2 regions of the Paenibacillus sp. FSL R7-0272 genome follow, and region 1 is predicted to be linked to the other one. Evidence: riboswitches for the same ligand, from Rfam matches in the RefSeq annotation. Region 1 holds a riboswitch; the other holds the start of a gene.

Region 1 (5,097 bases):
CTTTTCCGTTAGACTGGGTGTACATCGTATTGCAAGAGGAAGAGTACGAAAGTTGGTTATATAAGCAGAAAGAGCAGAAGTACAAGCAGGAACTGGATAAATTCATTACGCGTAAGCACGTGCTGGAAGGCATGAAAGAGGGACAAACCTTAGAAGAGATCGTGAATCGATCTGGTCTATCCCGGCGTGAATTAATCGAACTGCTCGAAACATTGGATCTGGAAGGGTATGACACGGATTCATTGCTGGATGTAGAACTGGCTGTTATGCCTGAGACTGAACAAGAGGCGGTATGGAATGCATATGAGGAGTTAGGAGATACATTTCTGAAGCCTGTGTTACATAAAGTTTACGGAGGAGAGCGCCCTGAAGGAGGGAGCTTGGAGCAAGTGTATGAACGGTTACGGATGATTCGCATCCGTTTTCGAAGACATACTGAAACAGAGCGTAATGTTGGTTAGCTAAAATACGCCGTGAGGCGGTGATATTAAAAAAGACGAAGTTGTCCCTGTGAAGGAGCGCTTCGTCTTATTCTTTAAATGGTATGATATAGCGGATAGAGCGGTCGTTTCAGATCCAGTCTTTTTTACGGAAAATAAAGAACATCGTCAGACCGAGTGTAATCATCAGGCCGATAACAGCATAATACCCGTATTTCCAGTGTAATTCGGGCATGTTGTCAAAGTTCATTCCATAAATACCGGTGATAACGGTCAGAGGCATGAACACGGTGGTGATGGCGGTAAACACACGCATGATCTCATTCGCGCGGTTAGCGATACTGGACTGGTAGGCTTCTCGCAAGTTGCCCATCAGATCGCGGTACGTTTCAAAGGTTTCCGATATTTTTACGGCGTTCTCGTAAATGTCGCTGAAATATTTTTGCAGCTGATCATCAATGAGACGCAGATCTTTTTTGTTGAGTGTATTAATGACCTCTTTTTGAGGTCCCAGTACTTTTTTCAGCCACAAAATCTCGCTTCGCAGACCGATAATCTCATTCAGATGTGACTTTTTGGTATGCATCAGAATGTCTTCCTCAAGTTTCTCAATTCGCGCTTCAATTCGATCACCAACGGTGAAGTAATTGTCCACAATCAAGTCAACAAGCAAGTAGAGAAGACGATCTGGACTGCTGATTTCCTGTTCCCAGAGAATCGGCTTCAATGTACGTAGTTCGCTGATCTTTTGTTTGGTAACCGTAATGATAAAATGTCTACCGAGAAAGAGATTGACTGCACGCAGGAAGATCTCTTCATCATCGAAACGAATGCTATTAATCACGATAAAATAATGGTTCTCATAAATTTCAATCTTCGGACGCTGTTCTTCATCACTCAAGCAATCCTCAACAGCCAGATCATGCATGGAGAACAGCGGCTGAAGTACAGCCAAATCGTCCACGTCCGCATCAATCCAGTAGAATCCTTCTGCTGGTGGAGTCAGCGCTTGCTGAATGTCATCCACCGGGATAAATACACCGTTGTTAACCAACCGGATTTTCATGTTATCTACTCCTTCTGCACCCGCCGTCTTGGCGGATTTCATCGTTAATATGGGCGCAAAAGAACAGATCAGCCGGTCGGCAGCGGAGCCTGTTATCAGGACTGTACTGCGTCATCAATCTATAATCAAACGGAAGAAACGTCCCGCTGCCGACATGCTGATGTCAATTCTCTATGCAGTTGTTCGGAATTCGACTGCCAGTTGGGCCTCGGGTCGCCATCCATTTAATATGTCACCTCTCACATAAGGGCTTATAAACACTTGTCTAGTATACCGCTGGTCTAGGGTGCTTTCAAGCGCAAAAATGTGTCTATTTCACGCTCTGAGGCAGTGTATGACAACGGATGATGAACGGTTCCGAGTTTAGGTTCAAAACCAATCAACTGGTTCTTGACGTGAGGGCAGTAATGTTTTAAAGTAAAAGTTAATATATCTGAATTAAAATTGAATACAGCGAAATCTTATCAAGAGTAGGTGGAGGGACCAGCCCGATGAAACCCGGCAACCGGCGATATAACGCACGGTGCTAATTCTTGCAGCGACCAAGCATCCTTGTGATGCTGTTGTAACTGAGAGATGAGAGAGGCGCATATCTGTTTACATATGACCTTTCTCGGAATCCGAGAGAGGTCTTTGTCATATGCAGAGCTTCTCAGAGCGTGATTTTCGCACCAGATGCGACCCATGAAAAAGGAGGAGTCAACTCACTATGCCAATTAAAATTCCAGACACATTACCAGCCAAAGAAGTACTTGAGAGCGAGAATATTTTCGTTATGGACGAATCATCCGCATACAAGCAGGATATTCGTCCACTCCGGATCGCCATACTGAATCTGATGCCTACGAAGGAAACGACGGAAACGCAATTGCTTCGTCTGGTAGGTAATACACCGATTCAAGTGGATGTTGTGCTGGTACACCCCAAATCCCACACTTCCAAGAACACATCTCAAGAATACCTGGATCTCTTTTATAAAACATTTGATGAAATCCAGCATCGCCGTTTTGACGGGATGATCATTACCGGTGCACCGGTAGAGCAAATGGATTTTGAGGACGTGAATTATTGGGAAGAGATTCAGGAAATCTTTGAATGGACCAAAACGAATGTAACTTCGACGATGCATATATGTTGGGCTTCTCAAGCAGGTCTATACCACCATTTTGATGTACCCAAAGTTCCGCTGGATGAAAAGTGTTTTGGCGTATTCCCGCATACGATCAACAAACCTCATGTTCCGATACTGCGTGGATTTGATGAAGTGTTCAACGTTCCACACTCCCGTCACACGGAGGTAAGACGTGAGGATATTGAGAAAAATGATAAACTCGAAATTTTGGCAGAGTCCGAAGAAGCAGGAGTATTCCTGGTTGCCACCAAGGACGGTAAGCAAATTTTTGCCACAGGACATGCCGAGTATGATCCGTTTTCATTGAAATGGGAATATGACCGTGATGTTGCCAAGGGATTGGACATCGCGCTGCCGAAGTACTACTATCCAAAGGACGATCCTTCTCGGATACCTCCGGCTACATGGCGTGCACACGCTAACTTATTATTCTCTAACTGGCTCAATTACTATGTGTATCAGGAAACCCCTTACGATATTGGCCCACAAATCTAATCAAGATTACAGGAGGATGCAGTAATGGAAGATAACAAGTTGAAAATTGAAAGCCGTTTAGCTCAAATTGGGTCCATCAATGAACCCGTAACAGGTGCTGTTAACTTTCCGATCTATCAATCCACTGCGTTTCGTCACCCGAAGCTGGGACAAAGCACGGGGTTTGATTACATCCGTACAACAAACCCAACGCGCAAAGTGTTAGAGGAAGCAGCAGCGGCTCTGGAGTCCGGTGATGCAGGTTTTGCTTGTAGCTCGGGCATGGCAGCACTGCAAACGATCTTTGCGATGTTCGGCCAAGGGGATCACCTGATCGTTTCTCTTGACCTGTATGGCGGTACATATCGCCTGTTGGAACGGATTTTATCCCGGTTCGGTGTAACCGCAAGTTATGTAGATACGAACGATCTGGAAGCATTAGAGAACATCCGTAAGCCGAATACGAAGGCTGTTTTCATCGAGACACCAACTAATCCGCTCATGATGATTACGGACATTCAAACTGTTGCTTCTTGGGCGAAAAAACACAATCTATTAACCATTGTAGATAATACGTTACTGACTCCATTCTTCCAGCGTCCGATTGAACTTGGCGCCGATATTATTATCCATAGTGCGACTAAATATCTGGGCGGACATAATGATGTGCTCGCTGGATTGATCATCACCAAAGGTGAGGCCTTGTCTGCCGAGATGGCGTTCCTTCATAATTCCATTGGAGCTGTGTTATCACCGAGTGATTCATATCAATTGATGAAAGGCATGAAAACACTGGCTCTTCGCATGGAACGTCATGAATATAACGCCCTAACGATTGCGAAGTTCCTCTTGGAACATCCGGCTGTAGCTGAAGTGTTCCACCCTGGTTTGTCCGATCACCCTGGATATGAAGTTCAGCGGAAGCAGTCTTCCGGCAATACAGGCATTTTCTCGTTTAAAGTGAAGGATGCACGCTATGTTGAGCCATTGTTGCGTCATATCCAATTAATTGCATTTGCAGAAAGTCTCGGTGGTGTAGAATCACTCATGACGTACCCTGCGGTGCAAACCCATGCGGATATTCCGCTCGAAATTCGTGACGCTGTAGGTGTGGACGATCGTCTGCTTCGCTTCTCGGTAGGCATCGAACATGCAGAAGATTTGATCGCGGATCTGAATGAAGCATTGCTGGCAGCACAGAAGGAAGTTGAAGGAGGCGTAACCTCATGAGTGAATCGAGTAACCATAAGCCCAGTACGTCGGAGCTGAAGTTTGACACCAAGCTGCTTCACTTTGGAGATGAAATTGATAAAACAACAGGTGCCTCAAGTGTACCGATTTATCAAGCTTCCACGTTCCATCACTTTGATATCTTTAATCCGCCGCAACATGATTATAGCCGTTCAGGTAATCCGACTCGCCAGGCTCTGGAAGATTACATCGCGTTGCTTGAGGGCGGGGTACGCGGATTTGCATACTCGTCAGGGATGTCTGCAATCTCCAGTGTGTTCATGATGTTCTCCGCAGGAGATCATATAATCGTAACGGAAGATGTATACGGTGGGACATATCGTCTACTCACAACGATACTAAGTCGGATGCAGATTGAGACTACTTTTGTTGACATGACCGACATTGAACAAGTCAAAGCAGCAATCAAGCCTAACACGAAGGCCGTATACATGGAGACACCTTCCAATCCGACCTTGAAGATTACGGATATTGCTGCAGTGACGTCCTGGTCCAAGGAGCATGATCTGATTACCATTCTGGATAATACGTTTATGACACCGTACTATCAGCGTCCTATTGAGCTCGGCGTAGATATCGTTGTACATAGTGCTACGAAGTTTCTCGGTGGTCACAGTGACGTGCTGGCTGGTCTGGCTGTTGCGCGTACAGACGAGCTGGGCAGACAATTGAAACAGTTGCAAAACGGACTAGGTACCGTTCTCGGAGCTCAGGAATCCTGGCTTCTGATGCGC
Region 2 (5,097 bases), 3.2 Mb from region 1:
CAAGCAGAGTCCTGAAGGACAGCATGAGAAAGCGAGCTCAGAAAATCAATCCTCCGTGCTACGTTGGGATGTTGAGCCTGTGTATGAAGAAAGTAAACATCAATTACGCTATTCCATAGGTTTGCGAGATCCTTTACAGGGAGGAGTCGTATATTATAAAGTAAACTTGTTAACACGTGAAGGGTATATTAGCGTCATACTTGTAACTCCAAGTTATTATTTTGAAGAAAGTCGAAAACAGTTTGAAGAAATGGTACTCCAAAATATTAAAATCAAAAACGGTCATACATACCAGGAATATAATGCTTCCCTTGATAAAAAATCAGAGCTTGGTCTCATACATCTTATTCCGGGCGGTGATGGCATAGCCGCTACCAAGAAAGAGGAACGGCAGACTCTAATCAAAAAAGGCATGATCTTCATTGTTACTGCGTGTGTTGCTGCATTCATCTTCATAAAACTTCGGCGGAAGCCCAGAACTCAGAAATAGTAAAGCCCCGCAGGCCTCTTTAAGAGATCGTGCGGGGCTTTCAGCTATTTAAGATCATGCGCTCGCTTTAACAACTTAAAATGCAGGTTCAACTGCACCTTGGTAACGTTCTTTGATGAATTTTTTCACCGTTTCGGAGTGGAGAGCTTCTGCCAGTTTTTTGATAGCATCCGCATCTTTGTTATCTTCACGGGACACGAGAATGTTAGCATATGGATTGCCTTGCAAATCTTCGATCAACAATGCATCTTTAGAAGGATTGAGGTTTGCTTCCAGCGCATAGTTTGCGTTGATAAATACCAGATCAGCTTCATCCAGCTGACGAGGCATCATAGCTGCATCCAGTTCGATGATTTCCAGGTTTTTCGGATTCGCCGTAATGTCCTGTTTAGTGGATGCGATGTTTGTATCATCTTTGAGGGTGATCAGACCTTTTTTCGCAAGCAACAAGAGTGCACGTCCACCATTCGATGGGTCGTTTGGAATAGCCACTTTAGCGCCATCTTTCAGTTCATCCAGGGATTTAATCTTTTTGGAGTAACCACCGAAAGGCTCAACATGGACTGGAGTCACAGCAACAAGGTTGAATCCGCGCTCTTTGTTCTCTGTATCAAGGTAAGGCTGATGCTGGAAAAAGTTTGCGTCCAGTTTCTTATCTGCCAGCTGTTGGTTAGGTTGCACATAGTCGTTAAACGTCACCACTTGCAAACGAATGCCTTGTGCTTCAAGTTCAGGTTTGATGCTTTCCAGAATTTCAGCATGTGGTGTAGGAGAAGCACCGACTTTCAATTCAACGGTACGCGGAGCACCTGCTGCGTTATCCGCACCACTGTCGGATTTCTTGTTGTTGCCGCAAGCTGCGAGCACGGCAATCATCATCAAGCTGAGTAAAATAATAGACCATTTTTTCATCTGTAAAACCCCTTCGCATTTTTATTTTTCAATCTATCTGTTATTTCCGGGTGAAATAAATGACCAGACGATCGCCAATCATCTGCAAGAGCTGAACCAGTATAATCATGGATACAACAGAAATAATCATGATCTCATTCTGATATCGATAGTATCCATAGTTAATGGCCAGTGTACCCAGACCTCCACCGCCGACCATACCCGCCATGGCCGTATAGGACACCAACGTAACGATGGTAATTGTAATTCCGGCAAGCAAGCCAGGTAAAGCCTCAGGTAACAACACCCGTCTTACGATCTGAGCTGTAGATGCCCCCATTGCCTGAGCTGCTTCAATGACGCCGCGGTCCACTTCACGTAAAGTATTCTCCACCAGACGTGCAAAATACGGAGCAGCCGAGATAACCAGCGGTGGAATGACACCAAGCACACCTGTAGCGGTGCCCACCAGCGTACGCGTAAACGGAATAAGAGCAACAATTAATATGATGAAAGGTACCGAACGTAAAATATTAACAATAACTGATAATATGATGTAGGTTAGCTTTGAACTAGGTGAAACCGATCTGCCTGTCATAAACAGAATGACACCAAGCGGCAAACCCAAGAGAACAGTAAACAAACCGGATACAGCAAGAATCTGCAATGTTTCAATGGAGGCCGTACCGACCTCTTCCCAGCGTACTTTGGAAAAATCCATTATCGGAGCACCTCCACATCAAGTCCTTCTGCGGTTAGTTCAGACAAGGTCTGTTCAATCGCAGCGAAGTCACCTTCAAAACGTACCGTCAGTTGACCATAAGGAACCTGCTTGATTGTAGAGATTGTACCTTGCAGAATAGCGAAATCCACACCTGTTTTGCGAACTGTTCTCGACAGAATCGCCTCATAGGTTTTATCTCCAAGAAATGAAACCTTCACTAACTTGGAAGAAACACCTGCTGGCAACTCCGTCCCTGCATTTGCCATAACCGTTTCCTCCAGTGCCAGTCCACCTTCGCTGTCACGTGAGACAAAATCCCGCGTGATCGCATGTTGCGGTTTCAGGAACACTTCCGTCACTGGGCCTTGCTCCACGATGCCACCTTGATGGATAACGGCTACCCGGTCGCAGATGTTCTGAATGACATGCATCTCGTGTGTAATCAGCACAATGGTCAGATTATACTTTTCATTAATATCCAGCAATAACTTCAGAATCGAATTGGTGGTTTGCGGATCAAGTGCCGAAGTTGCCTCATCACAGAGAAGTACACTCGGGTCACTTGCCAGAGCTCTCGCTATCCCTACCCGTTGCTTCTGTCCACCGGACAACTGAGCCGGATATTTACTGCTATGTTGCTCCAGACCAACCAGAGCGAGCATTTCCTTCACCTTGCGATCAATCGCATCCTTAGGTGTGTTGACCAGTTTTAAAGGGAAAGCCACATTGTCGTATACCGTTGCAGAAGACAGCAGATTAAAATGCTGAAAGATCATACCAATCTTGCGTCTTTGCTGCTGTAGTTCACTTTTGCTCAGCTCGGTCAGGTTAATACCATCGACCCAAACCTTACCTTCTGTCGGGCGCTCAAGTAAATTGATACAACGGATCAAAGTACTTTTCCCTGCACCTGAGTGACCAATAACTCCAAAAATCTCACCCTTCTGAATCTTCAGATCAAGGTGTGACAACGCCGTCGTTGTTTTGGCACGTATGCCATATGTTTTGGTTAACCCAACCAATTCAATCACTAATACTGCTCCTTCCCCATCACCTACATATATCTTTACCCGAAGGAAGGGAAAACTCCCCGTTCTACGCAAAAAAAGAGCCCTTTGCAGATACAAAGATGGCTCTTCACGTGAAATGACCTTCTCATCTGCCAAAATCATGTACAACATGATTCTGTAGGAATTAGCACCTAACATCAACAAGGATAACTATTCATGCCATCATCGTTGATCGGTTGCCGGGCTTCATCGGGCCTGTCCCTCCGCCACTCTCGATAAGAGAAATATAAAGTTGTAGGATTATATAGTTTCATGTAGTTCGTCATGTATAATGACCGAACTGCATCAAATGCTGTATTGAAGACACGATTCCATGTAAGATTCGATCTGGAACTCAGTATAATCAAAGTATTCCGATTTGTCAAATGGTATTATTTAAAATCATTGCTATACCTAATGTTTCAAAATCTGTTTACGCCAGATTCGATTGATGTATCGATAGGCCATATTCAGTGTTTCACAGACCATATCTACACCTTGCTGCATCTCGAGAAGATGCTGATCCAGATCCTCCAGCTTCACTTTGCCACGCAACGTCTGATGTAACTGCCACAAATCATCCTGCATTTCCGAATTCATGTAATGAATCTCCATATTACGTCTCTTTCGCAATCTGCTCATCGGTTCTCGGTACGCTTCCTTAATCTTAATTAATTGCTGCGCCAACTCATGATGATCCCGATAATATTCGAATTGTCTCAGAACGGTATAATAGGAGAAATGCACTTTGGTTTTGGATGTATTTAGTTGGAAAACTTCATTCAAGACTGTACCCAGTTTGTCCAGAATCGCGAAGCACCGAATAAAGGCATCTTTATAAAAATAAACGTACCGGGCATACTCAGATTTCTCAGCAGAACTCATATCGCGCGTTGAACCTGCAACTACTTTTTTACGAAAATGTGCGGCGGCAAAATAACTTTGCTCCAGTTCATCCAACGAAGAGATTAGTCCCTGTGTCCATACATACAGCTTCCGATAATCATGGTTCGGATCATGATCCACATACATCTGTTTTTCAAAAGACTCCAGTGTAAACGCCATGGTATCCATGGCTTGTTTCAGTTTCCCTTGATTCACTCGTGGCTTTTCTCCCAGTAACGTACGTAGCATAGAAGACCTCCTCTTTCCACTGATGATGCAAAATATATATGTTTTCACAGCTGTTGAACAGCTGAAGATGAATTAAAGCGCTATGTGACGTTCGGTTAATCGTTACAACTTGATTTAGGTTGCCCTGCTACCTCCGACATCAAACAAAAGTCCACCTCTCCAATGATCTACATCACCGGATGGTGGACTTTCCAACATGGCCCAGCGCAGCTTCAGGACAATGTAATAAACTCACTTTTTTTAAACACAAAATTCATAAGCTGTTTAGAAACGGTTCACCGGGCGGTGCAGCTTGTACACAAGGAAGCTCATATAGGTCAAGATACCGAACAGTATAGCGATATCCAGCATATGTGCCAGCGCCACAAACATGTAAACTTCCGGGCGATTAATCGTCCACATCATGAACATACCGATAACCACTTGCAACAGAATTAAAACGACGGATAACACACCGAGTGTCCGTAGCTCACGGTTGTCCGGGTGTTTACGGTAAGCAAAATGTCCTAGGATCGCGATTACGATCACGAGTGACACAGCTGCCAGACGATGGGCAAAGGCCACAGCTACCCCGCCAGAAAGTTCAGGCACAATCTGCCCATTACATAGCGGGAATCCGGAACACCCGCCAGCCGAATTCGTATGGCTTACAAATGCCCCTGTATACACGACCAGGTACGTATAGATGGTTGAAAACCAGACCAGGTTACGAAATCCCTTACTAACGCGCGGATACTGGTTCAGACGTTCCAAACCGCCATATCTCGCCTCTTGCCTAATCCCGAGAGCCATCATCAATGAACTGGCAA

Evidence for each region. A riboswitch is a leader RNA that binds a small molecule or an ion and turns the genes downstream of it on or off. The one in region 1 is predicted to bind S-adenosylmethionine.
Region 2: linked by a shared signal. The riboswitch ahead of MKY23_RS23170 (methionine ABC transporter ATP-binding protein) and the one ahead of metA (homoserine O-succinyltransferase) in region 1 are both predicted to bind S-adenosylmethionine.

The regions. Positions count from the first base shown of each region.
Region 1 is NZ_CP150221.1:1,934,892-1,939,988, forward strand. Features, by position in the region: gene MKY23_RS08725 (HRDC domain-containing protein) at 1-461, shown strand, start outside; gene corA (magnesium/cobalt transporter CorA) at 571-1,506, opposite strand; SAM riboswitch class I at 1,965-2,089, shown strand; gene metA (homoserine O-succinyltransferase) at 2,216-3,133, shown strand; gene MKY23_RS08740 (aminotransferase class I/II-fold pyridoxal phosphate-dependent enzyme) at 3,158-4,342, shown strand; gene MKY23_RS08745 (aminotransferase class I/II-fold pyridoxal phosphate-dependent enzyme) at 4,339-5,097, shown strand, end outside.
Region 2 is NZ_CP150221.1:5,254,910-5,260,006, forward strand. Features, by position in the region: gene MKY23_RS23155 (DUF2167 domain-containing protein) at 1-490, shown strand, start outside; gene MKY23_RS23160 (MetQ/NlpA family ABC transporter substrate-binding protein) at 566-1,402, opposite strand; gene MKY23_RS23165 (methionine ABC transporter permease) at 1,443-2,102, opposite strand; gene MKY23_RS23170 (methionine ABC transporter ATP-binding protein) at 2,102-3,136, opposite strand; SAM riboswitch class I at 3,258-3,397, opposite strand; gene MKY23_RS23175 (Cthe_2314 family HEPN domain-containing protein) at 3,569-4,288, opposite strand; gene MKY23_RS23180 (heme A synthase) at 4,553-5,097, opposite strand, start outside.